DNA from 3 places in the Citrobacter braakii genome. Region 3 is predicted to be linked to each of the others. Evidence: predicted binding sites of a transcription regulator. Region 3 holds the regulator's gene; each other region holds the start of a gene.
What was found. Region 3 encodes LexA, which represses DNA repair genes until DNA is damaged. Its sites were predicted from a motif close to TNCTGTATGTACATACAGNA; they were not measured.
Positions count from the first base shown of each region.

Region 1 (10,110 bases), 1.4 Mb from region 3:
AACCGTAGTATGCAGGGCTTCCAGCCGGGTTCCGCCGCCTACAACAAGATGGTGGCGGATATGCAGCGTCTTGATCAGGTGCTGCGAGAACTTCAACCGGTACTGAAAACGTTGAACGATAAGAGCAATGCGCTGGTATTTGAAGCGAAGGACAAAAAAGATCCAGAGCCGAAGAGGGCGAAACAATGAAAAAGTGGCTAGTGGCGATGATGGCGGTCTGGCTGACGTCATGCAGCTCCAGCGGAGAAAATAAAAGCTATTACCAGCTTCCTATCGCGCAAGGGGGCGTACAGAGCTCAGCTAACCAGGGTAACCGTCTGCTGTGGGTTGAACAGATTGCGGTCCCGGACTATCTGGCGGGTAATGGGGTGGTTTACCAGACCAGCGATGTGCAATATGTGATAGCGAATAATAATCTCTGGGCCAGCCCCTTAGATCAGCAATTGCGCAATACCCTGGTTACGAACCTCAGTATGCAGTTGCCTGGCTGGGTTGTCGCTTCGCAGCCGCTGGGAAGCACTCAGGACACGTTGAACGTCACCGTGACCGGCTTCCACGGTCGGTACGATGGTAAGGTCATCGTGAGCGGTGAATGGCTGCTGAATCACCAGGGGCAGTTGATCAAGCGTCCATTCCACATCGAAGCTGTACAGACTAAAGACGGCTACGATGAGATGGTGAAGGTTCTGGCCAACGCCTGGAGCCAGGAAGCGACGGCAATGGCTCAAGAGCTGAAACGCATCCCTTAAGCTTAAATAATTGTAAATTATGCCGGCCCTGGTTCATTGCCCGGGGCGGTTTTTTTTATTTTTTTAGCCGTGGAGATAGCTGTTCTGACAGACTATTTTTGTACAAATGATTTTGCGGGTAGCTCACAAATATGACACTGGCGTGAATTTTGCGCATTGACGAGCCTGATGTTTAGGGGTATTCGTTTTAGTGTGATTGCACACTTAGTAATCACTGTTTTCTTTTCCACCAGACCCAAAAGATGAGGGAAACGAGGCATGAAGAGACAAAAACGAGATCGCCTGGAACGGGCACATCAACGTGGATATCAGGCCGGCATTGCCGGACGATCAAAAGAAATGTGTCCCTATCAGACGCTGAATCAGAGGTCATACTGGCTGGGAGGCTGGCGAGAAGCCATGGGGGATAGGGTTTTAATGGCCTGATTCTGTCTCTTTAGATAAAAGAAACCTCCGCAGAGCGGAGGTTTCGCCTTTTTGCCCACCAGACAAGACGAATAAACGTTAATGTCTGGCTGCTACGCAGACCGGGATTAGAACGCGGAAGTGTCCTGGAACAGACCCACTTTCAGATCGTTTGCGGTATAGATCAGACGACCATCAACCAGCACTTCACCATCAGCCAGGCCCATGATCAGGCGACGATTAACGATGCGTTTGAAGTGAATGCGGTAAGTCACTTTCTTCGCAGTCGGCAGAACCTGGCCGGTGAATTTAACTTCGCCTACGCCCAGCGCGCGGCCTTTACCTTCGCCGCCCAGCCAGCCGAGATAGAATCCAACCAGCTGCCACATGGCATCCAGACCCAGGCAGCCCGGCATCACCGGATCGCCGATAAAGTGGCATCCGAAGAACCACAGGTCCGGGTTGATATCCAGTTCAGCTTCAACATAACCTTTGTCAAAGTTGCCGCCGGTTTCGGTCATCTTGATGACACGGTCCATCATCAGCATGCTTGGTGCAGGCAGTTGTGGCCCTTTTGCGCCAAACAGCTCACCGCGACCAGAGGCAAGAAGGTCTTCTTTTGTATAGGATTCGCGTTTATCTACCATGTTCTCTGTAAGCCTTATTTTATTGAAGCACGCAGGATAGCTAACACGTGTACGCTGAACAAGTCCGATCAGTTCGGAATAATCCAGTTCAGCCAACGTAGCGGCCAGGGAAAACGGTGACGACCTTCCTGCTGCGTTGCCGTAGCAATACGCTCCTGGATAGTTTGCATCAGCGTTGTCTGGCCTTCACCATCCCACACCAGATTTAATAACAGTGGCAGCGCATCGGTCACGTCGTCCACCGCCCAGATAGTGAATTTTTCTTCTTCTACGGCTTGTAGCAGAGCAGGCTGCAGGCTCAGGTGTCTGACATTCGCTGAAGGAATGATAACGCCCTGTGTGCCTGTCAGCTCACGCTGCTGACAGATGGCGAAGAAGCCTTCAATTTTCTCGTTCAGACCACCAACAGGTTGTGCCCGACCAAACTGATCGACAGAACCGGTAATGGCGATGCTTTGATTAACAGGAACGTCGGCGAGGGCGCTAATCAATGCGCAAAGTTCTGCCATGGACGCGCTGTCGCCGTCCACTTCGCTATAGGATTGCTCAAAGGTCAGCGAGGCAGAGAAGGGGATTTGCTGTTCAAGCTGGAGTTCCGACATCAGGAACGCCTGCATAATCATCATACCCTTCGCATGAATATTTCCGCCAAGCTCGGCTTTGCGCTCAATATCCGTAAATTCGCCGTCGCCAATATGAACCACACAGCTGATACGAGAAGGCTCACCAAACGCGCGGGGGTGGCCAGGAAATTCAATCACCGACAGGGCGTTGATTTGGCCAATACGCTCGCCTTCCGTCTCGATCAGGATCTGTTCCTGCAGGATCTCATCCTGCATTCGTTCGGCGAGGAAACCTTCCCGCCATTCACGCTGGGTTAGCATCAGGCTGAACTGCTCAGCGTTGCAGGTTTCGCCCTCGCATAACGGGGCCACTTCTTTGAACTGACGGGTGATCCACAGCGGGTTAAGCGGCAATGTATCCTGTTCGCCGGTATAACGAACGGCTTCACGGATCAGCACTTGCCATGCATCAGGGGCCGGGTAGGGCAAATTGTTGCGCGTAGCGGTATGTGTTACCCACTGACACCATTGCGTCATGGTTTCGGCATCCACTATCTGCAGATTATCTTCAAACTCGCTATAAATAGCCTGCTCAGCCAGCTCCGGCTCCATGTCCTGGAAGTCTGCCAGTGATTCACGTTCACCGACTAATACCACTTTGAGTTTAAGCGGCATAGGTGGAACGGAGACGGGCAGCGGGCGAGACTCATCAAAAGCTACCCAGTCAAAACGCTCGTGGCTGACAATGGCTTTCAGGCGCATCCACAGCAGCGGTTGGGCCAGTAGCGTGCGCAACGAAATAACCAGCACACCACCGTTGGCCTGATGCACAAGGCCTGGCTGTAGGGTAATTTCGCCGTTGAACTGACGCAGACAGCCAAACAGTTGTTCGGCTTCAACCCAGTCAGCGCAGACTACCTGGGTTAATGTCGCAAAATTGTCTTCTGCTGTCTCAGCTGCACGATAGCGGATAGTGTGACCGGAGATATCATAATGACCTCCGGTGAGACTTCCGGCATCCGAGTGCAGAGGCCGCGCGGCCTGTGCAATAAGGTTGATGTACTCAAGCTCCTCCGGCGCTTTTACCAGCATGAACGAAGACGTCGTCCAGTGCTGAAGAAGCTGCTCCAGCGCAAATTGTAAACGTGGCTGAGTATCACTAAGTAAGGTATCGGTGTCGTCAGTGACGTGCGGCTGTGCAAATACTTCCTGATAACTATCGGTGTCAGGAACCAGATCACGCCATGCAAGTTTCGTAATGGTCAAAGTTGATGTTTTTTAGTCTGTTGTAAAAAACGAGATTATACCGTAACCATCATCACTGCACACGTGGAAAGCGCTGTGAAACGAATGCGATGACGCGCGACAGTTCACAGGCTGGATATTCTTTTCTTCAGATGCCGAAAAAGCTGATATTCTGATAAGAGTTACACGGTAACATTGAGATCGCAATGAAATATCAACAACTTGAAAACCTTGAAAGCGGCTGGAAATGGAAGTATCTGGTGAAGAAGCATCGTGAGGGGGAGTTAATCACCCGTTACGTAGAGGCCAGCGCTGCCGAAGAAGCCGTTGATTTGTTGCTAACCCTCGAAAATGAACCGGTTCGGGTCAATACCTGGATTGAAGAACACATGAACTCTGCGCTGCTAAATCGTATGAAACAAACCATACGAGCGAGGCGTAAGCGGCACTTTAACGCGGAGCATCAGCATACGCGAAAGAAATCTATCGATCTGGAATTTATGGTCTGGCAGCGCTTAGCGGGGCTTGCGCAGCGGCGCGGCAAAACGCTTTCTGAAACTATTGTGCAACTGATTGAAGACGCAGAGCATAAAGAGAAGTACGCGAATAAAATGTCGACATTGAAGCAGGATTTACAGGCGCTGCTGGGAAAAGAATAACCACAGAATGGCTAAATGTGTTGTGTACAGGCGTGCTTTGATTGATAAAAAGTGAAAAAAAACCCCGCAAAGCGGGGTTTTTTTATAAGACGATAACTTAAGCCTGAGGCTGAGTTACAACGTCTTTGATACCTTTAACTTCGATCTCAACACGACGATCCGGAGCCAGGCAGTCGATCAGTGCAGCGCGAGCTTTCACGTTGTCACAGGTGTTGCCAGTAACCGGGTTGGATTCGCCCATGCCACGTGCAGAGATTTTGTCAGAAGGAATACCTTTAGAGATCAGGTAATCAACAACGGACTGAGCACGTTTCTCGGACAGACCCTGGTTGTAAGCGTCAGAACCGATGCGGTCAGTGAAGCCCAGAACCACTACGGAACCGTCTTTCGGATCCAGGTTGCTCAGCTGGCTGTACATCTGATCCAGAGCCTGCTGGCCTTCTGGTTTCAGAGTTGCTTTGTTGAAGTTGAACAGAACGTCAGACTTCAGAGTGAAGTGTTTGGTCTGTACTTCTGGAGCCGGAGCCGGAGCAACAACTACTGGAGCTGCTTCTTCCTGCTGACCGAAACGGTAGGAAACACCAACGCTCAACAGACCGTTATCCGGACGACCGCCAACGGTGTTCGCGTCACCGATGTTGTTGGTCCACTGGTATTCCAGACGGGTAGCGATTTCAGGAGTAATTGCATACTCTACGCCACCTGCGAATACTGGGGAAACACCAGTGTCGTGGTCTTTGAAGCCTTGGTTGTTTTTAGCGTCTGCACGCCAAACCATACCACCCAGACGGGTATAAACGTCCAGATCGTCAGTGATTGGGTAACCCAGTTTAGCGGTCAGCTGAACGCCCTGAGCTTTGAAAGCGCCATTATTGTGGGTAGCATCGGTGGCGCCTTTGTACGGCATACGACCTAACCAGTCGTAACCCATTTCGAAACCAACGTACGGGTTAACCTGATAACCACCGAACGCACCAGCACCCAGTTGGCTTTCGTGGGTAGGACCAGCGTTGTTGATCTGGTTGTTACCAATATCATGGTACTGAGACCAGCCCAGTTTAGCACCAGTGTACCAGGTGTTATCTTTCGGAGCGGCCTGCGCCACGGTAGCGAAACCAGCCAGTGCCACTGCAATTGCGATAGCTGTCTTTTTCATTTTTTGCGCCTCGTTATCATCCAAAATTCGCCATGAATATCTCCGAAGAGAGATAACACGGTTAAATCCTTCACCCGGGGACCAGTTCAATAGTTACTCTACCGATATCTGCGGCTTATGCCGAGCACCCCTGGCGATGTAAAGTCTACAACGTAGTTGAAAACTTACAAGTGTGAAGTCCGTCAGGCATATGAAAAAAAAAGGCTTGTGTACACATTATTTAACATTTATAGATGAATAAATGTACTGAGGATTTCCTGAAAACCGCTTCAGACAGGCCTTCAGCCGGAAAACGCGTTACAGCTCAATGGCAAATTAAAACATGAAAAAAAATTCCAGGATAATTCCTAATTTTACTCAATGATACAAATTCGAGTGAATTTTTAGCCCGGAATGCTGTCTCCCCGCAAGTGTCTGAGCGCGAACAGGACGCATGATAAATCCCATCGCATTACCTTCATCTGCCGCTTTTACCAGCTCGGCATGTTCATCTTCGGTTAATTCTTCTGTCAACCAGCCGATGACGACGCTGTAGTTACCCGTGCGCAGCGCACGAACCATCGATTCCAGCGTATTGCAGGGGGAGAGCTGGCTGATTTGCATGACTTTGGTCAATGGAAGCCCGGCCGACTGCACCCACTCACGGCTTAATTTTTGCTGAGGCGTCAGCCACAGCTGCCAGCGTGATTGTTGCCCTAACTGTTGCAGCAGGGGAAGCAGCAGGAGCTGCGTCATCATGGGCTGGTCCTCGCGATAGACCACTTCACTGATAAGCCCAGCGGTAGCGTTCTCTGCTGAAACGCGCGCAATGCTGCTCGATGCGGAAGAGAACGACGAAGAACGATTTGCATAACCTGAAGTGTACATAATCAATCCAGCCCTGTGAGTTACTGTATGGATATACAGTAACCCCACCATCAATAAAGATCAACCTTATTTTCGGAAACAGGTTCGCAATTTTTAGTCATCATCACGGGAAAAATAAAATTCATCTTGCCCCATACGCATAAGTTGCCTATTTTCGTCATTAACGGATCTGCTACTGCAAATTATTTGCTTACGTTATGATTTAAAAGGATTTTTATGAAAGAAAAGTCTTATGCAAGAATCTATAAATCACAAGAATATCTGGCTTCTCTGGGAACAATTCACTACCGCTCACTGTTTGGCAGCTATAGTCTGACGGTTGGTGATACGGTCTTTGCCATGGTTGCCAGCGGTGAGTTATATCTTCGCGCCTGTGAGCAGAGCGCCCAGTACTGTGTAAAAAATTCTCCTGTCTGGCTAACATTTATCAAGCGCGGACGTCCGGTTGTACTCAATTATTACCAGGTGAACGATACCCTGTGGCAGAACCAGCAGCAGTTAGTATCGCTATCACAATTTTCACTCGATGCAGCCGTTAAGGAAAAACAGAGTCGCTTTGCACAACATCGCCTGCGGGAATTACCGAATATGACGTTTCATCTCGAGACCTTGCTAAATGAAGCAGGAATTAAGGATGAGGGGACATTGCGATCGCTGGGAGCTCAGATGTGCTGGTTGAAACTTCGGCAAAATAACCCTGCCTTAACGGTAAAAATACTCTATGCCCTTGAAGGGGCGGTTGACGGGGTGCATGAAGCCGCGCTCCCGGCGACGCGTCGCCAGGAGCTGGTGGAGTGGGTGAGTTCTCTTACGCCGGAACCGGGGTATTAGATGGCAGCACAGCAATTTGTTGCTGTAATCGCCGAATCTCTGGGAGCAGGGCAATCAGTAACCCAACTTGCTGTACGACCAGCGGCTCTTTACTGTCCGGACGTGGCTCGAGATGCTGAATTCGCTGCTTCAGATCTTCCAGTGCCTGGTATACGCGCTGCTCATCAGCAGGTTGATGGTGAAGCGCATCATCTACATAGCAGACGGCATCATCCAGCAATGCCAGGACGTCAGGATTGGTTAACTGCTCGCGATGTGCGCCGAGGGCGGAAATATAGCTGGTAAACGTATGGTTAAGACACAGCAAGCGGAACGCCGTTTCGCGTGTTTGGGCCGTGACATCCGGTTCACTCGACATGTTCGACACCACCGAAGCAAGTTCCGCATCACGATTGTGCGCGTCACGGCGGGCGATACGGTATGCCAGACGATTATCACGCCCCTGATGATATTGTTCGAGAATAGCATCAAGATAACGACAGTTAGCGTCAGTGGCCCGTTCAATCACTCGCGGCAGATTCCGAAAACGCCAGTCTGGCCAGATAAAGCTGACAGCAGCCCAGGCGATGGCACAGCCGATCAACGTATCGATGACGCGCGGAAGTGCAACTTCAAAACCTTCACCGAGCAGGTTAAAGCACAGTAGCACCAGCAGCGTGATAAACATGGTGGCATGCGCGTACTGGACGTTACGAAAGGCAAAAAATAACACGCCGGTGATCACCAGAAGGATCAATTGCCCTTCGAGAGAAGGTACAAACCACAGGATCGGTAACCCAATGGCGATCCCGACTAATGTGCCGATTATCCTTAGTGCCAGACGATGTCGGGTGGCGTTGTAGTTTGGCTGGCAGACAAACAGACTGGTCAACAGGATCCAGTACCCGTGGTTCATTCCGGTTATCTGGATAATGGCATAGCCGACGCATAGCACCAGCGACATGCGAACAGCATGACGAAACAGGGCGGATTCAGGCGTGAAATTACGGCTCAGACGCAACCAGATATCACTGAACCCATGCGGGCTGTCATCGGCAAGCTGATTTTCAGACTCATTGCGCGAAAGTACCTGAGCCTGTTCGGACTCAATGGTAGCCAACTGGGCATCAATGGCCCGCAGGTTTGACAGCAAAAATCCTAACGTGTTGAGCAGATCGGCAGGCTCACCACTCGCGCGCATGCGCTCAAGTGCAGCATCAATATGGGTGAAGACGCGCTCAAAGTGCGGATCGTGCTGATAAGGCGTGCGTAATAAAATACAGCGAGACAGTTGCGAACACGCTTGCCCCTGCATCGACATCAGGCGCTGGAAGCGGAACATCACGTCGCTGTGGCGGAAATGGTCGCGCAGCGTTTGATATTGAATATGCGAGGAGCTTGCGCGTTCGTGAATATCCTGCGCCACAAAATAGTAATGTAGCGTGCGACGTGTTCCTCGCTGTCCGCGGTCGCCGCGCAGGCGGGTCAGCAGTGACACCTTTGTCTGGTTTAGAGTCGCCATCAGTTGCCCATTCGCAAGAGCTAGATCATACAACGGCGCCTGGCTTTCATCTTCTATGTCGGGATCAAAAAGACGCGATTTCAGTTCCAGATAGTGCGCTAACTGTTCATAGCTACGCGCCAGATTGTCCTGCAACGGGCGAATAGGGAACAGAAGATGTCCGGTCAGGGTTAACAGGTTGTACCAAATGGCGCCCGCGAGCAGCAGGATTGGCTGCTGATACCACTGATCGTAAAGCGAGGTGCCGAGCATCGTGTAAATGGCGATCAGCAACGCGCCAAAGGCGATGGTTGCATAGCGCTGCCCTAATCCCCCCAGCAGTATAAAGCCGCTGGTGGAGAGCGTTAACCCAAGGGCAAACAGCCATGGCCATGGGAAGAGCAGTTCGACCGAGGCCGAGGCAATGAAAAAGCACACCAGCGTGATGATCAAATTGCGCAGGCGACCTGCAAGACGATCGTCCAGGTCAGTAAGCGCGGCTGCGACCATACCCAGCGTGAGCGGGATGGTCAGCTTAACGTCACCCAGCCACCAGGGCAGCGCTGTTGTGCCGCAAAGCGCGATAAAAATCCGCACGTAGTACAGCCAGGTGCTGTTCCAGGTATAGCGTTTGAGCAGAGGACTTAACATAAAGGCCATCGGTCCTGATTATTCGAAGCGACGACGCGCGTTGGCTTCACGCGCTGCGCGAGCAACTTCAACTGACACAACCCGGCGCCCCACCGGCCACAGTGCAATCGCCGCGATTTTGAAATTCGCAATGCCAACCGGGATACCAATAATCGTAATGCACTGGGCAATACCGGAGACAATGTGCATCAGGCACAACCACCAGCCGAAGAAAATCAGCCAGAAAATATTGAGCACGGTGCCTCCGGTATTCAACAGGACGTTTTTGCCCGCTGGATTAAGCTCATCGACATGAATCGCTTCGTTACCGTAGGGAAACAGCGAGAGTCGGGTAATTTCCCAGCATGAGCGGGTCAGGGGGAGAGTAAAAATCAGCACAATACTGACCAGCGTAGCCAGTAACCAGGCTAAGGTGGTGGCGAATCCCCCGAGCACAAAATTTAAAATATTCAGAACAGTACGCATAAACCCTCGGTTAACTCTGGTTTTCTGTGAATTCGGCAATTGTAACGTTTTTTTGGGCTGGAGCACGTTTTCTCTGGCGGTTACACTGATAAGCAAACCTCTTCGTGTGGATCCGCTTGAGTCTTATGGAACTGAAAGCAACTTCTCTTGGAAAACGTCTGGCACAACACCCTTACGATCGGGCCGTTATTCTCAATGCCGGGATTAAGGTTTCCGGCGATCGTCACGAGTATCTTATTCCCTTCAATCAGTTACTGGCTATTCATTGTAAACGCGGCCTGGTATGGGGTGAGCTGGAGTTTGTGCTCCCGGATGATAAGGTGGTTCGTCTTCACGGCACTGAATGGGCTGAAACCCAGCGCTTCCATCACCATTTGAATTCGCTCTGGCAG
Region 1 covers NZ_CP045771.1:4,106,392-4,116,501, reverse strand. Annotated here, with positions in the region: gene pqiB (intermembrane transport protein PqiB) at 1-189, shown strand, start outside; gene pqiC (membrane integrity-associated transporter subunit PqiC) at 186-749, shown strand; gene rmf (ribosome modulation factor) at 1,008-1,175, shown strand; gene fabA (bifunctional 3-hydroxydecanoyl-ACP dehydratase/trans-2-decenoyl-ACP isomerase) at 1,283-1,801, opposite strand; gene GFC06_RS19490 (AAA family ATPase) at 1,870-3,630, opposite strand; gene matP (macrodomain Ter protein MatP) at 3,816-4,268, shown strand; gene ompA (porin OmpA) at 4,366-5,424, opposite strand; gene sulA (SOS-induced cell division inhibitor SulA) at 5,782-6,291, opposite strand; gene GFC06_RS19470 (TfoX/Sxy family DNA transformation protein) at 6,508-7,122, shown strand; gene yccS (YccS family putative transporter) at 7,100-9,253, opposite strand; gene GFC06_RS19460 (YccF domain-containing protein) at 9,272-9,718, opposite strand; gene helD (DNA helicase IV) at 9,844-10,110, shown strand, end outside.
Region 1: sulA (SOS-induced cell division inhibitor SulA) is a predicted target of LexA. The motif match lies at 6,313-6,332, and genes of this name have one in related genera.

Region 2 (10,110 bases), 1.3 Mb from region 3:
TTCTCTTCACTGATCGGCATGTAGGGCAGTTGTTTATCGGCGCCGACATCCAGCGTACGTAGGGTCACCGGCTTGTCGTTAAACATTTGCAGCATGCCCTGATACTGCGCAACCTGTTCTTCTTCCGAAGGAAAACCGCTTTGCAGCATGAACGGGATTTCGGTGCGATACAGGCCAATGCCGTCGATCCGGCTCCCCAGCTTCTCTTCATGCTCCGGGCTGAGGCCCGCATTGAGCATCACCTTCACGCGCTCGCCGCTTTTCAACTGTGCTGGCTGGTTGACGTCATCTTCCGCCAGGCGGCTCAGTTCTATTTCTTCACTGATAAGACGCTGGTATTCCTGGATCAATACCGGTTCTGGATCGACCAGCAGTTCACCGCGATAACCGTCCACTACCAGCGTACGGCGGTGTAACACCGATGGCTGGATATCGGCCCCCATGACGGTAGGGATACCCAGCGCACGAACCATAATAGCCGCATGAGAGTTGGCCGCGCCGTCCCGGACAACCACACCGACTAAGCGGTCCTGAGGAAGTTCCGCCAGCGTGGTGGCGGAAAGCTCATCCGCCACCAGCACAAAGCGTTCCGGCCAGGTATTCGGCCCCTGGATCGAGTCGTCAAGATGGAACAGCAGACGCTGGCCCAGCGCGCGTAAATCTCCGGCCCGCTCTTTGAGGTAGTTATCACTCAGCGCGGCAAACTGTTCGGCAAACTTTTCAATGATCGTTTTAACGGCCCACTCGGCCACCGAACCGTTATCCACTTCCGCAAACAGCTCACGGCGCAGACGAGTATCGGAAAGCAAGTGTGAATAGAGATCAAAAATCGCCGCCGTTTCTTTCTGCGCCCCGGCGGTAAAGCGTTTGCTGTAGCGGCGGAATTCATTCGCCGCCTCTTCCAGCGCACCGGTGAGCCGCTCGCGCTCAAGCGCCGGATCCAACGTTGAAGCCTGATAGACCTGCTCCATCAGCGGCAGCGTCGCATCCTGCCAGCCTTCGGCTATTGCCACGCCAGGCGCGGCGGGCAATGCGCGGATGCGCGTTTGCCGGTATTGGCCGAACAGCGCGTTTAGCTGCGACTGCGAAAGAATAGCCGCCATTTGCGTGGCGAGCGTGACGAGGAAAGACTCTTCACTTTCATCGTACTGGCGCAATTCGCGCTGCTGGACCACCAGCACACCTAACAGCTGACGGCGCTGAATAATCGGTACGCCTAAGAACGCACGAAAGCGCTCTTCTTTTACCGAAGGGATGTATTTAAAGCTGGGATGTTTTTGCGCATCGGCGAGGTTGATAGGTTCCGCCAGCCTGCCAACCAGGCCAACGATACCTTCATCAAACGCGAGTGCGACAGTACGACCACGCGGTTTCTTCAGTCCCCGGGTCGCCATGAGGTAATAACAACGTCGATCGTGATCGGCCAAATAAACCGAACAGACCTCTGTATCCATCGCAAGACAGATGTCGGTAACCAGAATATTCAGCGCTTCATTCAGACGCGGAGCACTGGCCACCTTTTCGACTATTTCGCGCAGGCGGGTGAGCATAATTTGCGTAGCTTAACCTCTTTTACGTCTGTACGCAGGTGCGCTTTGCGGCTTAGGAGTGCTCTCCTGAAGCGCCATGACAACACTTGCGAATTCTTTCATCACCCTGCGATAGACATCGCGTTTAAATGACACCACCTGTCGAACCGGATACCAGTAACTCACCCAGCGCCAGCCGTCGAACTCAGGTGTACTGCTGGTTTGCATATTGATTTCAGCATCGCTGCTGACCAATTGCAGAAGAAACCATTTTTGTTTCTGGCCGATACAAACCGGCTTCGTGTCCCAACGCACCAAACGTTTCGGTAACTTGTAACGCAACCAGTTACGAGTAGAAGCAAGGATCCGTACATCTTTACGACTGAGACCCACTTCTTCAAAGAGTTCCCGGTACATCGCCTGCTCTGCTGTCTCTCCTGCATTTATCCCACCTTGCGGGAATTGCCAGGAGTGCTGACCAAATCGCCGGGCCCACATGACCTGCCCCTGGCGGTTACAAATTACTATCCCTACATTCGGGCGGTAGCCATCGTCATCAATCACCGGACTACCTCAATATAAACCTTATATACAAACGATTGTTTCACACTCCAGAGAGGCGGTAAACCACTCTGTTAAGGGCGCGATACTCTAATAACAATTGAATAACTCACAGCTAAGGGCGGAGTTATAAACAGAAGAAGGGCAAGCAAGGCGATTTTATTCACCTTTTCTGTGGATATAGTTGTGAAGAAGTACGGAATTACTATGGGAAAACCCAGAACAGTCCGAATAAGACATTCGTCACATATCAAAAATAGTCTTCTATATTCATAAAGTTAAAACCGTTCAGCGCAAATAAACCCATAGAAATGTGACGTATATCACGCACACGATCTTCAGGCTGATGAAAGATCGACCAGCGTTGGTTTTATCCACAGATTATGCCAATAAGTTAGGCACAATTTGTGTGAAAATTCGATTTTCGTCGCACGTCAAGGCTGTAAATTGAAACAGTAGTGGGGGTTTTTCACAGTTATCCCATCTTTCTGTGGATAACATGGTGTAAGATCCTGTTCATTGTCAGTGACCAGAATTGGAAAACCCGCTTCGCTGTTGCGCAACTCTGCGTATGTGAATCTAAAAACCAATATAAATCATAGAATTGAATAAAGCATGTGGAAAAAGATAAACTCTGTCCACACGGTATAAAATCTTTGCTCATTTTTTCACCTAAGGGTTAACCCGATGTCAGAACTCCATCCGCTGCTTTCTCCCCCTGAATCTGAAGCCCAGTTGTTGAGTCAGGCACGGCTGCTTTCGGGCTACGCGCTAGGAGAGTTGGCGGCAATGGCGGGACTCGTCGCCCCCAAGGATCTCAAGCGCGATAAAGGCTGGATTGGCGTGCTACTGGAAATCTGGCTCGGCGCCAGTGCGGGCAGCAAACCGGAGCAGGATTTTGCGGCGCTGGGCGTGGAGCTGAAAACAATCCCAGTGGATAGCCTTGGCAGACCGCTGGAAACCACCTTTGTGTGCGTGGCACCGTTAACCGGCAATACCGGCGTTACCTGGGAAACCAGCCATGTGCGGCACAAACTTAAACGCGTTCTGTGGATCCCGGTAGAAGGCGAACGCAGCATCCCGCTGGCAGAGCGCCGCGTCGGCTCTCCCCTGCTGTGGAGCCCGAATGAAGAAGAAGACCGGCAATTGCGTCTGGACTGGGAAGAGTTGATGGACATGATAGTGTTAGGCCACGTCGAACGCATCACTGCCCGCCATGGGGAAGTGCTACAGCTGCGTCCTAAAGCCGCCAACGCCCGAGCGCTTACCGAGGCCATTGGCGCCCATGGCGAACCCATCCTGACCCTACCACGCGGTTTTTACTTGAAAAAGAACTTCACGCGCGCATTGCTTGAGCGACATTTCTTGTTCCAGGCGCAATAGGCACCGTCCGGTCTTTCACCCGCCGCGTTACGGGCCTATAATTACCGCTTCTTTTTTTTGGCAGGACTTTGTTCGATGTTATTTGCATGGATAACCGATCCTAACGCCTGGCTTGCGCTCGGTACGCTGACGCTGCTGGAGATCGTTCTTGGGATCGACAATATTATTTTCCTCTCTCTGGTTGTAGCCAAACTCCCGACAGCGCAACGCAATCATGCCCGACGTATTGGGCTTGCGGCGGCGATGATCATGCGTCTGGCACTGCTGGCCTCTATCGCCTGGGTAACGCGTCTGACAAACCCGCTATTCGAAGTGTTTGGCGAGGCAATATCAGCGCGCGACCTGATCCTTCTACTCGGGGGATTGTTCCTGATCTGGAAAGCCAGTAAGGAGATCCACGAATCCATTGAAGGTGAGGAAGAGGGGCTGAAAACCCGCGTTTCCTCTTTTCTGGGCGCGATTGTGCAGATCATGTTGTTAGACATTATCTTCAGCCTGGATTCCGTGATTACTGCGGTAGGCTTGTCCGATCATCTGTTTATCATGATGGCTGCAGTGGTGATTGCCGTGGGTGTGATGATGTTTGCTGCACGCCCGATTGGCGATTTTGTCGATCGCCATCCTTCGGTAAAAATGCTGGCACTCTCGTTCCTGATTCTGGTCGGTTTCACGCTAATTCTGGAAAGTTTCGACGTCCACGTTCCGAAAGGATATATCTATTTCGCCATGTTCTTCTCTATTGCGGTAGAGACCCTGAACCTGTGGCGTAATAAAAAAAATCCGCTCTGATGAAATCCATCGCTCCCCGCACGGGGAGCGAATGCGCGCCACACCTACCTCTTCTCACAGTTTAAGATTTTACTGCTTTCGCCATGCACAACTTCGCGTTATTACTAAACTATTGTCAGATGCAGGCCATGTGAGGATAAGCAGATGAAAAAATGGGCAGTTTTGATTTCCGCCGTAGGACTGGCTTTTGCCGTTTCCGGATGCAGCAGTGATTATGTTATGGCGACAAAAGATGGTCGAATGATCCTGACCGATGGAAAACCAGAAATTGACGATGATACCGGTCTGGTGAGCTATCACGACCAGCAAGGCAATGCGATGCAGATTAATCGCGATGATGTGTCTCAAATCATTGAACGCTGATGGTTGAGGTCAGCAGCGCGCTGGCCTTAACAATTTTACTTCCCTTTTTCTCTTCCCTCAGCCATTTTTATAATCCTTATGTCGTGATTATAAAAAGGAAACGGCTATGCAATATCACCGTATACCCCACAGCTCGCTTGAAGTCAGTACACTGGGGCTGGGCACAATGACGTTTGGTGAACAAAACAGCGAAGCCGACGCACATGCACAGCTCGATTATGCCGTAGAACAAGGCATAAATTTGATCGACGTTGCCGAGATGTATCCGGTACCGCCGCGTCCTGAAACCCAGGGTCTCACCGAAACCTACGTAGGTAACTGGCTCGCCAAACACGGCAGCCGTGAAAAGCTAATCGTTGCTTCTAAGGTCAGTGGGCCTTCACGTAACAACGACAGCGGTATTCGACCGAATCAGGCGCTGGACCGTAAAAATATCCGTGAAGCGCTGCACGACAGCCTGAAAAGACTGCAAACCGATTACCTGGATCTGTATCAGGTTCACTGGCCGCAGCGCCCGACTAACTGCTTTGGTAAGTTAGGCTACAGCTGGACGGACTCTGCGCCGGTCGTTTCGCTGCTGGATACGCTGGATGCGCTGGCAGAGTTTCAGCGCGCGGGGAAAATTCGCTACATCGGCGTGTCCAATGAAACCGCGTTTGGCGTGATGCGCTACCTGCACCTGGCGGACAAACACGATCTGCCGCGCATCGCCACCATCCAGAACCCCTACAGCCTGCTGAATCGCAGCTTTGAGGTTGGACTGGCGGAAGTGAGCCAGTATGAAGGCGTTGAACTGCTGGCCTACTCTTGCCTTGGCTTCGGTACATTAACCGGTAAATACCTGAACGGCGCGAAGCCTGCCGGTGCACGCAATACGCTGTTTAGCCGTTTCACGCGTTACAGCGGCGAGCAAACACAAAAAGCCGTTGCGGCCTATGTGGATATCGCGAAACGCCATAATCTGGATCCTGCGCAAATGGCGCTGGCATTCGTGCGTCGTCAGCCGTTTGTCGCCAGCACCCTGCTGGGAGCCACGACGATGGAGCAGCTAAAAACCAACGTTGAAAGCCTGCATCTGGAGTTGAGCGAAGAAGTACTGGCAGAGATTGAAGCGGTGCATCAGGTGTATACCTATCCTGCACCGTGACGGTTAGTGCCTGATGGCGCTACGCTTATCAGACCTACAAATTGCTGCTCTCTGTAGGCCAGATAAGGCGACGCTGCCATCCGGCACATTCATTGTTCATTCATCTCGTACCAGGCTGGCGGCGCTGCCAAATCCACAGCGCCGCAATCGCCAGCGCAAACAGCGCACCGAATCCAATACCAATCGCTACCGCCGGGATCCCCACCAGCACTGCCAGTGAGTAAATCCCAAGCATCAGCAGCATCGCGCTGTTTTCTCCCAGGTTTTGCACCGCGATCGCATTACCCGCACCGACGCTTTTCTTGCCCCGCTCCTGCAGCAACGCATTCAGCGGTACCACAAAGAAGCCACCTGACACGCCGATAAGCATCAGCAACGCGTAAGCCGGAAGCAGCGCATGCTGAAGTGAGAAAATCAGCACCACGACGCCAATCAGGATCCCCGCAGGCATACAGCGCGACACGGTTTCCAGCGTCACCAGCTTCGCTGCCGCCCCCGCGCCTACGACAATCCCAATCGCTACCATGGCATTGAGGTAGGTCGGCGTAGCGTTATCGGTGATGCCGAGCGCCACCGGAACCCACAGCACCAGCAGAAAACGCAGCGTGACGCCCGCGCCCCAAAAAAGGCTGGTTCCGACCAACGAAAAACGGGTTTCACCGTTGCGCCACAGCGAAGAAGCGGCGCAGAAGAAACTGCGCGTCATTTTCCCCAGATGCCAGGATTGGCCAGGACGAGCCGCGGCCAGTTTCGGGATGTACAGGTTAGCCACCACGGCGCCAGCATAGGCCAGCGCACAGGCAGAAAGCGCGGCAATCACATGCCAGTCGGCCAGAACGCCGCCGGCGACAGAACCGAGCAAAATCGCGGCGATAGTGGAGGCTTCCATCAGGCCGTTGGCTTTCACCAGTTTGTCACCGGTGGTCAATTCACCGAGAATGCCATACTTGGCCGGTGAGTACGCGGCCGCGCCAATCCCCACCAGCGTATACCCGAGAAACGGATTAATGCCGAAGCAAATACTCGCCGCGCCCAGCAGTTTCAGGGCGTTCGCGAACATCATCACTCTGCCTTTGGCAAAGCTATCCGCCACCTGTCCAACAAATGGTGCAAACAGGATGTAAGCGCCCACAAACACCATTTGCAGGATTGGCTGGCTCCAGTCCGGATAAAATTGTTCCTTCAGCAGCGCCAGCGTAGCGAACAGCAGTGCGTTATCGCCAAACGCCGACAGAAACTGCGCGGCGATGACGGACATCATCCCTTTGGACCAGATTGAAGTGTTAGTGTGCGCTGACTCAATCATGTTGTTTTTCCGGCTCATCGACCCAGCTTTTCAGCGTAACAAAATCCGGCTTACCGCTGCCGAGTAATGGGAGTTGCTTCAGCTGGCGAATATCACGCGGTACGGCAAGTTCAGGCACGCCATGCGCTCGCGCATACTGCTGTAGTTTTTCACGCGTGAGTTCGCTGTCGGTAGTGAACAGCACCAGCGCCTCACCTTTGCTGGCATCGCTCTTGATAGCCGTGGCGTGCATTTTGTCTGCAGATACCGCCAATGCCAGTTGCTCAACCATTTCCAGCGAGACCATCTCTCCGGCAATTTTAGCAAAACGCTTGGCGCGCCCCTGGATCTGTACAAAGCCGTTTTCATCAAAGCGGACGATGTCTCCGGTGTCATACCAGCCGCGCTCAATCTCACCCTGCGCATTTTCTGCCGTCGGCACTTCCAGCACGCCAGGTTTTTCGACGCGCAAATAGCCGCTCATAATATTCGGGCCTTTCAGTTGTAAACGCCCACCGTCCTCAATACCCGGAACAGCCAGCAGTCGGGCATCCATGCCAGGCAAGATGCGCCCTACCGTTCCTGATTTTGCCGCCATCGGTACATTGATCGACACAACCGGCGCACATTCCGTCACGCCATAGCCTTCAAGGACGCGCAGACCAAATTTCTCCTGCCATAGCTGCTTTGTGCTGTCTTGCAGTTTTTCCGCGCCTGCCACCACATAGCGCAGGCGGTGGAAATCGTACGGATGCGCGAAACGCGCATAGTTACCGAGGAACGTTGAAGTACCAAACAACACGGTGCAGTTCCGGTCGTATACCAGCTCCGGCACAATGCGGTAATGAAGTGGGCTGGGATAAAGAAACACTTCCGCACCGGTCAGTAGCGGCGTGAATAATCCCACCGTCAGGCCAAAGGAGTGGAACAGCGGCAGTGCCGACATAAAGCGGTCATCGGCGGTGAAATCGGCAATTGTTTTAATCTGCTCAACGTTCGCCAGAATACTCTTGTGGCTGTGGACCACGCCTTTCGGATGGCCTTCCGAACCAGACGTAAAGAGGATCACCGCAGCCTCTTCCGGCTGCTGTTTCACCTGCGCCAGATGCGGTGCCAGCAGATGTGAGAAAATCCACAGCTTATCGCTCAACGTCACATCGGCTTTTAAATCTTCCAGATAAACCCAGCGTACCTGGGTGAGCTGTTCCGGTAGATGCCAGAGTTTGCCTTTATCGAGAAACTGTCGGGAAGTGAAGATCGTTTTGATTTCAGACGCAGTAATGGCGCTGGTTAACCCTTTCACGCCCGCCGTGTAGTTCATCATGGCCGGAATGCGTCGACGCGCAATGGCACCAAAAATGACCGCCGCGCTGATCCCCGCATTTGGCAGCATCAGGCCGATTTTTTCACCTTCGGCGCTGTATTTTTCCAGAATACGGGCCACAAAGAGCGTCTTAGTCAGCAGTTTGCGGTAGCTGTCCGGCGTAAAGTTAACATCTTCAATGCAGTTTTTGCCCGCGCCAAAACGGTATTTTGCCGCCAGCAGCGACTCGTATAGCGTTTCACGCGGGCGTACCGCCATGCGAGCTTCCATCATAATTTGATGCAGCATTTCACCGGCGATTTTGCGGCGATCGCGCGCTCGCGGGGCTTCCGGCATTGGCATTTGAGTCGGCGGTAGAATGTGCAGTTGGATACGCGGGAAGAATCGCTGTTTAACCAGACCTTTCAGGCGGCTGAAGTGGGAAAGCTCTGCCCCCTCAATGCGGACAGGAACGACCGTCGCTCCCGACTTCGCGGCGACAAACCCGGCACCGTCATATATTTTCATCAACGAACCGGTGGTCGAAATGCGTCCTTCGGGAAAAATCACCACCGGACGGCCCTGCTCGACCAGACGGACCAGATGCTTAATCGACATCGGTTTGGTTGGGTCTAACGGCACAAAGTCAATCAGCGGGGTTAGCCAGCGCATATACCATTGCTGGCTGATCGAGGTGTAAACGGCGAAGACGGGACGAATCGGTAAAAATAGCGCCAGCAGGATGCCGTCTATAAATGAGACATGGTTGGGAGTGATTAGAACGCGTTCTCCCTGTAGCGCGCTGACATTGCCCGTGACGCGAACGCGGAAAAGCACGCGAAACAGATTACGAAAAAAGCCAAATAGCATCTCAACTCCCTGTGCCATTAATTATAGAAACATTAATGGTGGGAGAGTATACGAGTTGGGGAATGGGCGCGACAGGTAAACAGGTAAATACAGTCCGAAAAAAAACCTGCGCATCCGCGCAGGTCGGTGCAAGAGACAGGTACGAAGTGCGTACCGAATAATCTCACCAATCAATACCTCTGGGATCTTGATTGTGGTCGTCAGCAGCCAGATACGCCAGTACGAAAACGCAAAGGAATGAACCCAAATGCAACGAGTTGTGTAAATTATCGGTTACTGTTACAGATAGGCTGAAGGCAAAAAAAAACCTGCGCATCTGCGCAGGCTGGTGTAATTCTAGTGATCAACCCGAAAGTTGATTTCACCTATCAATACCTCTGGGATCCCAACTTTAGCAATCCGCTCAGTTCTCCCACCAGCGAACAATCGCAACAGCACATCGCAAAGTGTAAGCAAAAATTAGCATTTTCTATTTTCTGTCTTACTTCGCTCGCGCGCGCTCACATTTGCGAGGTCCTGACGGGCAATCTGCTTGAACAGCCAGCCATTTTCCGTAACACTGACGGAATGTAAGCGTTTACCCACAACAGGTACTATCATGGCGACCATAAAGGATGTAGCCCGACTAGCTGGTGTATCAGTCGCCACCGTTTCTCGAGTGATCAATGATTCCCCCAAAGCCAGCGAAGCATCGCGTCTGGCCGTAACGAGTGCAATGGAATCACTCAGCTACCACCCCAATGCGAATGCGCGTGCACTGGCGCAACAATCCACTGAAACCATCGGACTGGTCGTTGGTGATGTGTCCGATCCATTCTTTGGGGCAATGGTTAAAGCTGTCGAGCAGGTGGCCTATAACACCGGGAATTTTTTGCTGATT
Region 2 covers NZ_CP045771.1:1,901,316-1,911,425, reverse strand. Annotated here, with positions in the region: gene ptsP (phosphoenolpyruvate--protein phosphotransferase) at 1-1,550, opposite strand, end outside; gene rppH (RNA pyrophosphohydrolase) at 1,563-2,093, opposite strand; gene mutH (DNA mismatch repair endonuclease MutH) at 2,778-3,473, shown strand; gene GFC06_RS08925 (TerC family protein) at 3,549-4,262, shown strand; gene ygdR (lipoprotein YgdR) at 4,407-4,625, shown strand; gene GFC06_RS08915 (NADP(H)-dependent aldo-keto reductase) at 4,732-5,772, shown strand; gene lplT (lysophospholipid transporter LplT) at 5,873-7,078, opposite strand; gene aas (bifunctional acyl-ACP--phospholipid O-acyltransferase/long-chain-fatty-acid--ACP ligase) at 7,071-9,230, opposite strand; gene galR (HTH-type transcriptional regulator GalR) at 9,829-10,110, shown strand, end outside.
Region 2: mutH (DNA mismatch repair endonuclease MutH) is a predicted target of LexA. The motif match lies at 2,529-2,548, and genes of this name have one in related genera.

Region 3 (10,110 bases):
TGTCCGTTGCGGCGTTAGCGCTGGCGTGGGTTTACCCGTTCATGAAACGCTATACGCACCTGCCGCAGGTGGTGCTGGGGGCGGCGTTTGGCTGGTCGATCCCGATGGCGTTCGCCGCCGTGAGCGAGTCCGTACCGCTGAGCTGCTGGCTGATGTTCCTTGCCAATATTCTCTGGGCGGTGGCCTACGACACCCAATATGCGATGGTTGACCGCGATGATGACCTGAAGATCGGCATTAAATCGACCGCGATTCTGTTCGGTCAAAACGACAAGCTGATCATTGGTATCCTGCAGGTGGGCGTACTGGTGCTGATGGCGCTGGTGGGTTGGCTAAACGGGCTGGGACTGGGTTATTACTGGTCTCTGCTGGTGGCCGGCGCGCTGTTTGTATATCAGCAGAAACTGATCGTCAATCGCGAGCGTGATGCCTGTTTTAAAGCGTTTATGAACAATAACTACGTCGGTCTGGTGCTGTTCTTAGGGCTGGCGATGAGCTACTGGCATTTTTGAGTTTGGCTTAGCCTGCAAAATAAAAAACCGGTCATTTCATTTCGACCGGTTTTTTTATGCTTACTCGCCCTGTGTGGCACTCTCGATGGTCAGACGCACATCTGACGTGACCAGTTCGGCCAACATCTGATAGATCTTCATCGTCTCTTCCGGTTCGGCATCTCCGGTATCGCTGATGAATCCCTCGTCACGCAGCGTCAGCACCAGAGAGCTGAACACGGCTTTATCGAAGAATTCCGGCGCGTTAATGCCGTGCAGTACGGAGAGGCGTTGCGCCACGGTGCGGCTCTCTTTCTCCAGCGTGCCACGGTTGATAGACGGGTTCGCGCTCAGCAGCCAGAAGGTAATGGCGTAGCGTTGCAACGTCTCGCGAGCACCTGCCGCCAACAGCTGTAGCGTACGGGAGCGGGCCGGATTGATATGCAGTTCGTCATCGTTCAGGGCGATCAGTCCCTGGCGCTGCATTTCGCTGGCCAGTTCGTCAATCACTCCGGTGAGTTCATCACGCTCCCAACGTAAGAACAGCTCTGCTTTCAGCATCGGATACAGCGCATCAATATGCTGCTGTAGCGCGGCGCGTGAAATACGACGATGCTGAGTCACAATGGCTGCCATTAACGAAGGCAGAACCAGCATATGCGCAATGTTGTTGCGGTAATAGGTCATCAATACCGCCTGCTCGCGCGGCAGAATGATGATGTCACCGATGGTGTCTTTCTCGACCTCAAACTTATTCATCTGTAAGGCATGGTCGATCAATTCACTGGCGCTCTGCGCAGGAACCGTACAATCTGCCGCATACGGCACGTTGCGCAGCAGACTCAGATAGCAGTCGAGCTGTTCAGTCAGTTGCTCACGGGTCAGAGAGCGCTGGCGGGAGGCCAACAGCGCGGTACAGCACAGGTTCATGGCATTGGCCGCGCCTGCATTGTTAATGCGTACCATCAGATCGGCGGCAATGCTATTCACCGTCGGCGTCAGCCAGGCCGGACGGATGGACTCGATAGGATCGATCGATTCACGCCACTCCGGTACATGCTGGTTGAGGTAAGTCATCAATGGCATCGGTTCGCCAAAGTTGACATAACCCTGACCCAGATTACGCAGCTTGCTCAAGCCACGCAGCATTTGCGGCAAACTCTCTTTCTCTTTCGTCGCGCCACGCAGCTCTTTCGCGTACGTGCCCACTTCCATTACGTGCTCGTAGCCGATGTAGATGGGTACGAGGGTAATCGGACGCGTACCGCCGCGCAGCATCGCCTGAATGGTCATCGACAGCGTGCCGGTTTTCGGGTCGAGCAGACGCCCGGTACGTGAACGGCCTCCTTCGACAAAGTATTCAACCGAGTAGCCGCGGCTGAACAACTCGCCCAGGTATTCGCGGAAAACGGTGGAATAGAGCTTGTTGCCCTTGAAGGTACGACGAATAAAGAACGCGCCCAGACGACGGAAAATCGGACCTGCTGGCCAGAAGTTCAGGTTGATACCGGCAGCGATGTGCGGCGGAACCAGCCCCTGGTGGTACAGAACGTACGACAGCAGCATATAGTCCATATGGCTGCGGTGGCACGGAACATAGACGATTTCGTGCCCATCGTGCGCCAACTGACGTACACGCTCCGCATTGTGAACGTTAATCCCCTGATACAGACGGTTCCAGGTAAAGCCCAGAATACGGTCTGTCAGACGAATCATCTCGTAGGAGAAGTTGGCGGCAATCTCTTCCATCAGCGCAATGGCATTTTGCTGCGCTTTTTCGTGGGAGATTTTTTTACTGCGCGCTTCATCTTCTACCGCGCGAGCGATAGCTTTTGAGGCCAGCAGCTTATTGAACAGGTCCTGGCGGGCAGGGAGGCGCGGGCCGACTGCGGCCAGACGCTGACGAGCAAAGTGCATGCGCGCCACGCGAGCCAGCTTCTGAGCGATGATTTTATCCGTACCGTGTTCGTCCGCCATGCGACGCAGGGAGACCGATGGGGAGAAGCGGACAAAACTGTCGCGACCCAGCCAGGACACAGCAAAGAATTTCTGTACGCCGTTCAGCATGCGCAGCGGCGGATTGACCTCGCCTTTTTCACGCCCAGGCGCACGGCCAAACATCACCGAAACCGGCACCATTTGCACATCCAGGTCTGGATTGCTGCGATGCAAGTCGAGATAGTTATGGAACAGCTTAATGGACTCTTCTTTCGGCGTGTAATAGGTGAACACGCGCGGGCCGCCGTGAATAAACACGTAGCGCGGCAGCAGAGTTCCGTCTATCTCCAGCGGTTCCAGGGGATCCGGGAGATCGTGCACCAGACATTGGGCACGCAGCGTCAGCAAGTCTGCTTTTGAATTGTACGGTAGGACGTACATAATGGGACGCGAAGTATCGAGCCCCAATTCCGGGGCAGGTTCTGCCGGAATAGACTTGCTTTTTACCAGGACGCTTAATGGTAAATTCAGTAATTTGTAGTAAATTCGTGGCCAGCCGGACATAAACGATGTAAAGCCTCTGGTTAATAATGCAAATGCGCTGCAAGGATATCAGAAAGTTTAGTGAATTTCTGGTGTATCCGGTCATACTTCGCGCTGCTTTGCCACACCCTGAAACAAACGGGGTAACGTTACAATGACATTGACGCTAATAATGTAAAAAGGTTCTTTTTGATGGCCAATAATACCACTGGATTCACCCGAATTATCAAAGCTGCAGGCTATTCCTGGAAAGGTTTTCGCGCCGCATGGATCAATGAGGCGGCATTCCGCCAGGAAAGCGTTGCCGTACTGTTGGGCGTAGCCATCGCCTGCTGGCTGGACGTCGACGCCATTACCCGCGTGCTGTTGATTGGTTCCGTGATGCTGGTGATGATCGTTGAAATCCTCAACAGTGCGATTGAGGCGGTGGTTGACCGTATTGGCTCTGAGTATCACGAACTTTCCGGTCGGGCGAAAGATATGGGCTCGGCAGCGGTATTGCTGTCTATTTTTGTCGCTCTGATCACCTGGGGCATCCTGTTGTGGTCGCATTTGCGATAAAGATTCCACAACTGCATAAATCTCCTGTTTTTTGTGCAGTTTGCGGTTCCAAAATCACCTTTAGCTGTATATACTCACAGCATAACTGTATATACACCCAGGGGGCGGAATGAAAGCGTTAACGGCCAGGCAGCAAGAGGTGTTTGATCTCATTAGGGATCACATCAGCCAGACAGGTATGCCACCGACGCGTGCGGAGATCGCGCAGCGTTTGGGGTTCCGTTCCCCAAACGCCGCTGAAGAACACCTGAAAGCGCTTGCGCGTAAAGGCGTTCTTGAAATTGTATCCGGCGCATCGCGCGGTATTCGACTGCTGCAGGAAGAAGAAGAAGGGTTACCGCTTGTCGGACGCGTAGCGGCAGGCGAGCCACTGCTGGCGCAGCAGCACATCGAAGGCCACTATCAGGTCGATCCTTCACTGTTCAAACCGAACGCCGATTTTCTGCTGCGCGTTAGCGGTATGTCGATGAAAGACATCGGTATTATGGACGGTGATTTACTGGCTGTGCATAAAACTCAGGATGTGCGTAACGGTCAGGTTGTTGTTGCCCGTATCGACGACGAAGTCACCGTTAAGCGCCTGAAAAAGCAGGGCAACAAGGTTGAACTCCTGCCTGAAAACAGCGAATTTAAACCTATTGTTGTCGACCTGCGCGAGCAAAACTTCACTATTGAAGGGTTGGCGGTAGGCGTCATTCGTAACGGTGAATGGCTGTAATTTTCTGTTGATTACCTGTCGGCCGGATAAGACGTTTACGTCGCTATCCGGCAACTTGCCCGGTGGCGCTACGCTTACCGGGCCTACACAGCATCTTTTTTCAGTATATCTAACTTCTTCTCAGGCTCTCCTGTATGCCTTTCTTTACCTCTTCTGATAAAGCACTCTGGCACCTCGCCTTACCGATGATCTTCTCCAATATCACCGTTCCCCTGTTGGGACTGGTGGACACCGCGGTGATTGGTCATCTGGACAGTCCGGTCTATCTTGGCGGCGTTGCTGTTGGCGCCACGGCGACCAGCTTTCTCTTTATGCTGCTGCTTTTTTTGCGCATGAGTACCACCGGCCTTACCGCGCAGGCATTTGGCGCGAAAAATCCGCAGGCGCTGGCGCGCGCGTTGGTGCAGCCGCTATTGCTGGCGCTGGGCGCGGGGCTGCTTATCGCACTGTTCCGTACGCCGATTATCGATCTGGCTCTGCACATTGTCGGCGGAAGTGAGGCGGTACTGGAGCAGGCCCGACGTTTTCTGGAAATCCGCTGGTTAAGCGCACCCGCGTCGCTGGCGAATCTGGTGCTGCTCGGCTGGCTGCTTGGCGTTCAGTATGCGCGCGCGCCAGTTATCCTGTTGATTGTCGGAAATATTCTCAACATTGTGCTCGATTTATGGCTGGTAATGGGCCTGCATATGAACGTGCAGGGGGCGGCGTTGGCGACGGTGATTGCCGAATATGCCACGCTGCTGATTGGCCTGATGATGGTACGCAAAGTCCTGCATATGCGTGGAATTTCGCTGGCAATGTTGAAGCTGGCGTGGCGTGGCAACTTCCGTCGTTTACTGGCGCTCAACCGCGACATCATGCTGCGTTCGCTGCTGCTACAGCTCTGCTTTGGGGCCATTACGGTTCTGGGCGCGCGTTTGGGAGGCGACATCATCGCGGTTAACGCCGTTCTGATGACTCTGCTGACGTTTACCGCCTACGCGCTGGATGGATTTGCCTATGCTGTGGAAGCGCATTCGGGTCAGGCCTATGGGGCGAGGGATGGCAGCCAGTTGCTTGATGTCTGGCGGGCGGCCTGTCGACAGTCCGGTATTGTGGCTATTCTGTTTTCGCTGGTTTACGCCCTGTTTGGCGAGCAGATTGTTGCGCTGCTGACCTCGCTGCCGCAAATCCAACTGTTGGCCGATCGCTATCTTTTCTGGCAGGTGGTTTTGCCGCTGGTGGGAGTGTGGTGTTATCTGCTCGACGGTATGTTTATTGGAGCGACACGGGCTGCAGAAATGCGCAACAGTATGGCCGTTGCCGCAGCAGGGTTCGCATTAACGCTACTGGCTTTACCGTTGCTGGGAAATCATGGTTTGTGGCTGGCGTTAACCGTTTTTCTCGCGCTGCGTGGGCTTTCCCTGGCCTTTATCTGGCGGCGTCACTGGCGTAATGGAACCTGGTTTGCCTGAACGGATGGTTAAAAATTCCGAATAGTAAATAAAACCCAGAATCCCTGACTACACTTATTCTCACGTCCAGCAAAAACAGCATGTGTCTGGACATGGCACTCTCGCTATTCACAACCTAACGATGAGGACTTGATGATGAATAAAGACGAAGTCGGCGGTAACTGGAAGCAGTTTAAAGGTAAAGTGAAAGAGCAATGGGGCAAACTGACCGATGATGATATGACGGTCATTGAAGGTAAACGTGACCAACTGGTCGGTAAAGTCCAGGAGCGTTACGGTTACGCGAAAGATCAGGCGGAGAAAGAAGTGACCGATTGGGAAAAACGTAATGATTACCGCTGGTAATTAACCCTTCCCTCCTGAGAGTACAAGGATGTACGCTCTCCCACCCGCTTAACGCCCAACTTTCTTCTTCACCTGAATCGTATGGTCATGCTGGCATTCGCCAGGGTGACGACATGACTCAACCTCCACACAGGCCGGGCATAGTCCGTGGGCTTCAATAACGTTATGTCGCAGGGCAAAGCCCATTTTTGCTGCCAGCGTATGCATGATGTCTTCCACGCCTTCCGCGCACTCTTCTTTTACCACACCACAGCGGTCGCAAATGAACATTGCGGAACTGTGAGTTGGCTGATCGAACAGATGGCAAAGCACATAGCTGTTGGTGGATTCCACCTTGTGCACAAACCCTTGTTCCAGCAGAAAATCAAGCGCACGATACACGGTCGGCGGCTTGGCCTGCGGCTCGGTTTCCCGCAACAGGTCAAGTAGGTCGTAAGCGCTGATTGCGCCTTCCTGCAGGCTCATCAGGCGCAGCACTTCGAGGCGTTGTGGCGTAAGCCGTACGTTGCGTTGCGCACAGAGTTTTTCAGCTTGAGCCAATAACTCCTGCGTGGTGGTTTTGTCCATTTGGCGCCTCGATTTGCGTGCAAGGTTAATCCCTTACTTTAACATGTTCTGTTTAAAACACCGAGATCCACCGCGGTGTGCTATACCTGACCCATCGCAATACTGGAAAATAATCATGAAAAGACCCGATTGTATTCGTCACTGGCGTGAAGTTGAGGGGGCTGATGACTCCACCTATCCCGACAGCGATGAGCTGTTTTCCATAGGTGCGCCGCTTGCCCGCAAGCTGGGGTTAGGGCGACTCGGCATTCATCATGAGCGCCTGCCGCCGGGCCGACGCACCTCGTATCCGCACGCTGAAAGTGATGAGGAAGAGTTTATCTATGTGCTGGAGGGATATCCTGAAGCCTGGATTAACGGTTATTTATGGAAGCTGGAGCCGGGCGACAGCGTCGGTTTCCCGGCGGGCACCGGCGTGTGTCACACCTTTATCAATAACACCAGTGAAGAGGTTCGTCTGCTGGTCGTGGGTGAGGCGAACAAAAAATACAATCGTATTTATTATCCGCTTAATCCGGTTTATGCCGCCACGCGTGAGGACCGTTGGGTCGACCATCCGCCGCAGTTTTTTGGATCTCACGACGGAAAACCGGGGCGTAAATAGCGCTTGTCGGGGAGCAGGGAGGGGGAACCGCGAGGATGTGGCTCACTATCGTAACGGTCTATGCTATAGTAGCGCCCCTTTTTTAACCGGATGCTTGAATATTCGCCATGCTGCCTGAATCTCAGTCTACCGCTTTTCCCGCTCATCGTTTTTCTATCGCGCCGATGCTCGACTGGACGGACAGACATTGCCGCTACTTTTTGCGCTTACTGTCCAGCCAGACGCTGCTCTACACGGAGATGGTAACCACCGGCGCGATCATTCATGGTAAAGGCGATTATCTGGCGTATAGCGAAGAAGAACATCCGGTCGCTTTGCAACTGGGCGGGAGCGATCCGGCTGCGCTGGCGCAGTGCGCAAAGCTTGCTGAACAACGGGGCTATGACGAAATTAACCTCAACGTGGGTTGCCCTTCCGACCGTGTACAGAATGGAATGTTTGGTGCCTGTCTGATGGGGAATGCGCAACTGGTCGCTGATTGCGTCAAAGCGATGCGCGATGTGGTATCGATTCCGGTAACGGTGAAAACCCGTATCGGTATTGATGACCAGGACAGCTACGAATTCCTGTGCGATTTCATCAACACGGTCTCCGGTAACGGTGAATGTGAGATGTTTATCATCCACGCCCGCAAGGCCTGGCTGTCCGGGCTAAGCCCGAAAGAAAACCGCGAAATCCCACCGCTGGATTATGACCGTGTTTATCAGCTAAAGCGCGATTTTCCGCATCTGACGATGTCGATCAACGGTGGCATAAAATCGCTGGAAGAAGCGAAAATCCATCTGCAACATATGGATGGCGTGATGGTGGGGCGCGAAGCTTATCAAAACCCAGGCATTCTGGCGTCCGTTGACCGCGAGATTTTTGCTGTCACCAGCGAAGATGCCGATCCGGTCGCCGTAGTGCGTGCGATGTATCCATATATTGAGCGTGAACTGAGTAAAGGAACCTATTTGGGGCATGTCACGCGCCATATGCTGGGACTGTTTCAGGGGATTCCTGGGGCACGGCAGTGGCGTCGCTATCTGAGCGAAAATGCGCATAAAGCCGGGGCAGATATTGAGGTTCTGGAACATGCGCTGAAGCTGGTGGCAGACAAATGTTAAGTTTTCACCAAAAGTTAGTGAATTTCACCACGCCCTGCGCTTCGTCGCGGGGCGTTTGCTTTATAAATCAATATATTAATTTTGGCATGTTTCTTGTAAAGCTGTGGAGAGTATTTCATTTCGGGAGAGAGCCATGCTGGAACTACTTTTTGTGATTGGATTTTTTATAATGCTGATGGTCACCGGCGTATCTTTGCTGGGAGTGCTGGCCGCATTGGTGGTAGCCACTGTGGTGATGTTTTTGGGCGGACTATTTGCGTTGATGATTAAACTGTTGCCCTGGCTGTTATTGGCCGTTGCCGTGGTGTGGGTTATCAAGGCGATAAAAGCGCCAAAAGTCCCACAGTATCAGCGCAATAACCGCCGATTTTACTAAGGTATTGAGCGGTGTGTCACAACCTGCAACATTGCCTTTAGAAGCAAATAGGAATTGATTATCAAATCTGTCACTATTGCCAGGTTAACGAATTCATCGAGCTGTACCCTACATACAGCCGAACTAAAAAAAGAAAGGGCTTCCTACGGGAAGCCCTAATTCTTTCTTGCCCCTTCATAATTCAAACCGCAGGTTTGTTGGCGGCTTGAATTATTTAACGGAAATGAGGGCGTTACGGGATCAGCAAACTCGACCCCTGTGTGGCCCGGCTTTCCAGCACTTCATGAGCATGCTGCGCGTCGTGCAGTGCGAACGTCTGGCCCGGTGCGACATCCACTTTGATCACTCCGCTGGCAATCAGCGAGAAAAGCTCATTGCTGGCTTCGGTTAATTCATGGTGGTTGGTGATGTAACCCTGGAGTGAAGGGCGAGTCACGTACAGCGAACCTTTCTGATTCAGAATGCCTAAGTTAACGCCAGTCACCGGTCCGGAAGCATTACCAAAGCTGACCATGAGCCCCCGGCGCTGCAGGCAATCCAGTGAGGCTTCCCAGGTATCTTTCCCCACCGAGTCATACACCACCCGCACTTTTTTACCGCCAGTGATCTCTTTTACACGTTCTACAATGCTCTCTTCACGATAGTTAATGACCTGCCATGCGCCGGCCTGCAGCGCAATTTGCGCTTTTTGCGCATTACCGACGGTGCCAATCAGCTTCGCACCCAATGCTTTTGCCCACTGGCAGGCAATCATACCGACGCCGCCTGCTGCCGCATGGAACAAAAATGGTTCATCGGGCTGAATTTCATAGGTCTTACGCAACAGATAAAAAACGGTGAGCCCTTTAAGAAATGAGGCTGCAGCTTGTTCAAACGAGATAGCGTTGGGCAAAATAGCGGTTTTATCAGCCGGGACGTTATGCACTGAGCTGTAGGCGCCCAGGGGAGACTGAGCGTAAACCACGCGATCGCCGGCTTTAATGTGCGTCACTTTGCTACCGACTTTACTGACCACGCCTGCGGCTTCGGTACCCAGACCGCTGGGTAGAGAAGGCGGCGGATAAAGACCACTGCGGATATAGGTGTCGATATAGTTGATCCCAATCGCTTTGTTCTCGACCTGGATTTCATTTTCCGCCGGGTCTACGGGCGTAAACTCCACAGCCTTGAGTACATCAGGGCCACCATGCTTGTGAAATTCAATACGTGTTGCCATGCTTCCTCCAAAAGAAATGTGGTAATCTTTCGACCCAATCATTATCTCGGTAACTCCATTCACTATGGCAGGAAATAAACCCTTCAACAAACAACAGACTGATGCTCGTGAGCGCGATCCCCAGGTCGCCGGGCTGAAAGTACCGCCGCACTCGATTGAAGCGGAACAGTCGGTGTTGGGCGGTTTAATGC
Region 3 covers NZ_CP045771.1:622,209-632,318, reverse strand. Annotated here, with positions in the region: gene ubiA (4-hydroxybenzoate octaprenyltransferase) at 1-512, shown strand, start outside; gene plsB (glycerol-3-phosphate 1-O-acyltransferase PlsB) at 573-2,993, opposite strand; gene GFC06_RS02885 (diacylglycerol kinase) at 3,165-3,533, shown strand; gene lexA (transcriptional repressor LexA) at 3,643-4,251, shown strand; gene dinF (MATE family efflux transporter DinF) at 4,386-5,705, shown strand; gene GFC06_RS02870 (CsbD family protein) at 5,841-6,050, shown strand; gene zur (zinc uptake transcriptional repressor Zur) at 6,099-6,617, opposite strand; gene GFC06_RS02860 (cupin domain-containing protein) at 6,733-7,221, shown strand; gene dusA (tRNA dihydrouridine(20/20a) synthase DusA) at 7,329-8,327, shown strand; gene pspG (envelope stress response protein PspG) at 8,461-8,703, shown strand; gene GFC06_RS02845 (quinone oxidoreductase) at 8,936-9,919, opposite strand; gene dnaB (replicative DNA helicase) at 9,984-10,110, shown strand, end outside.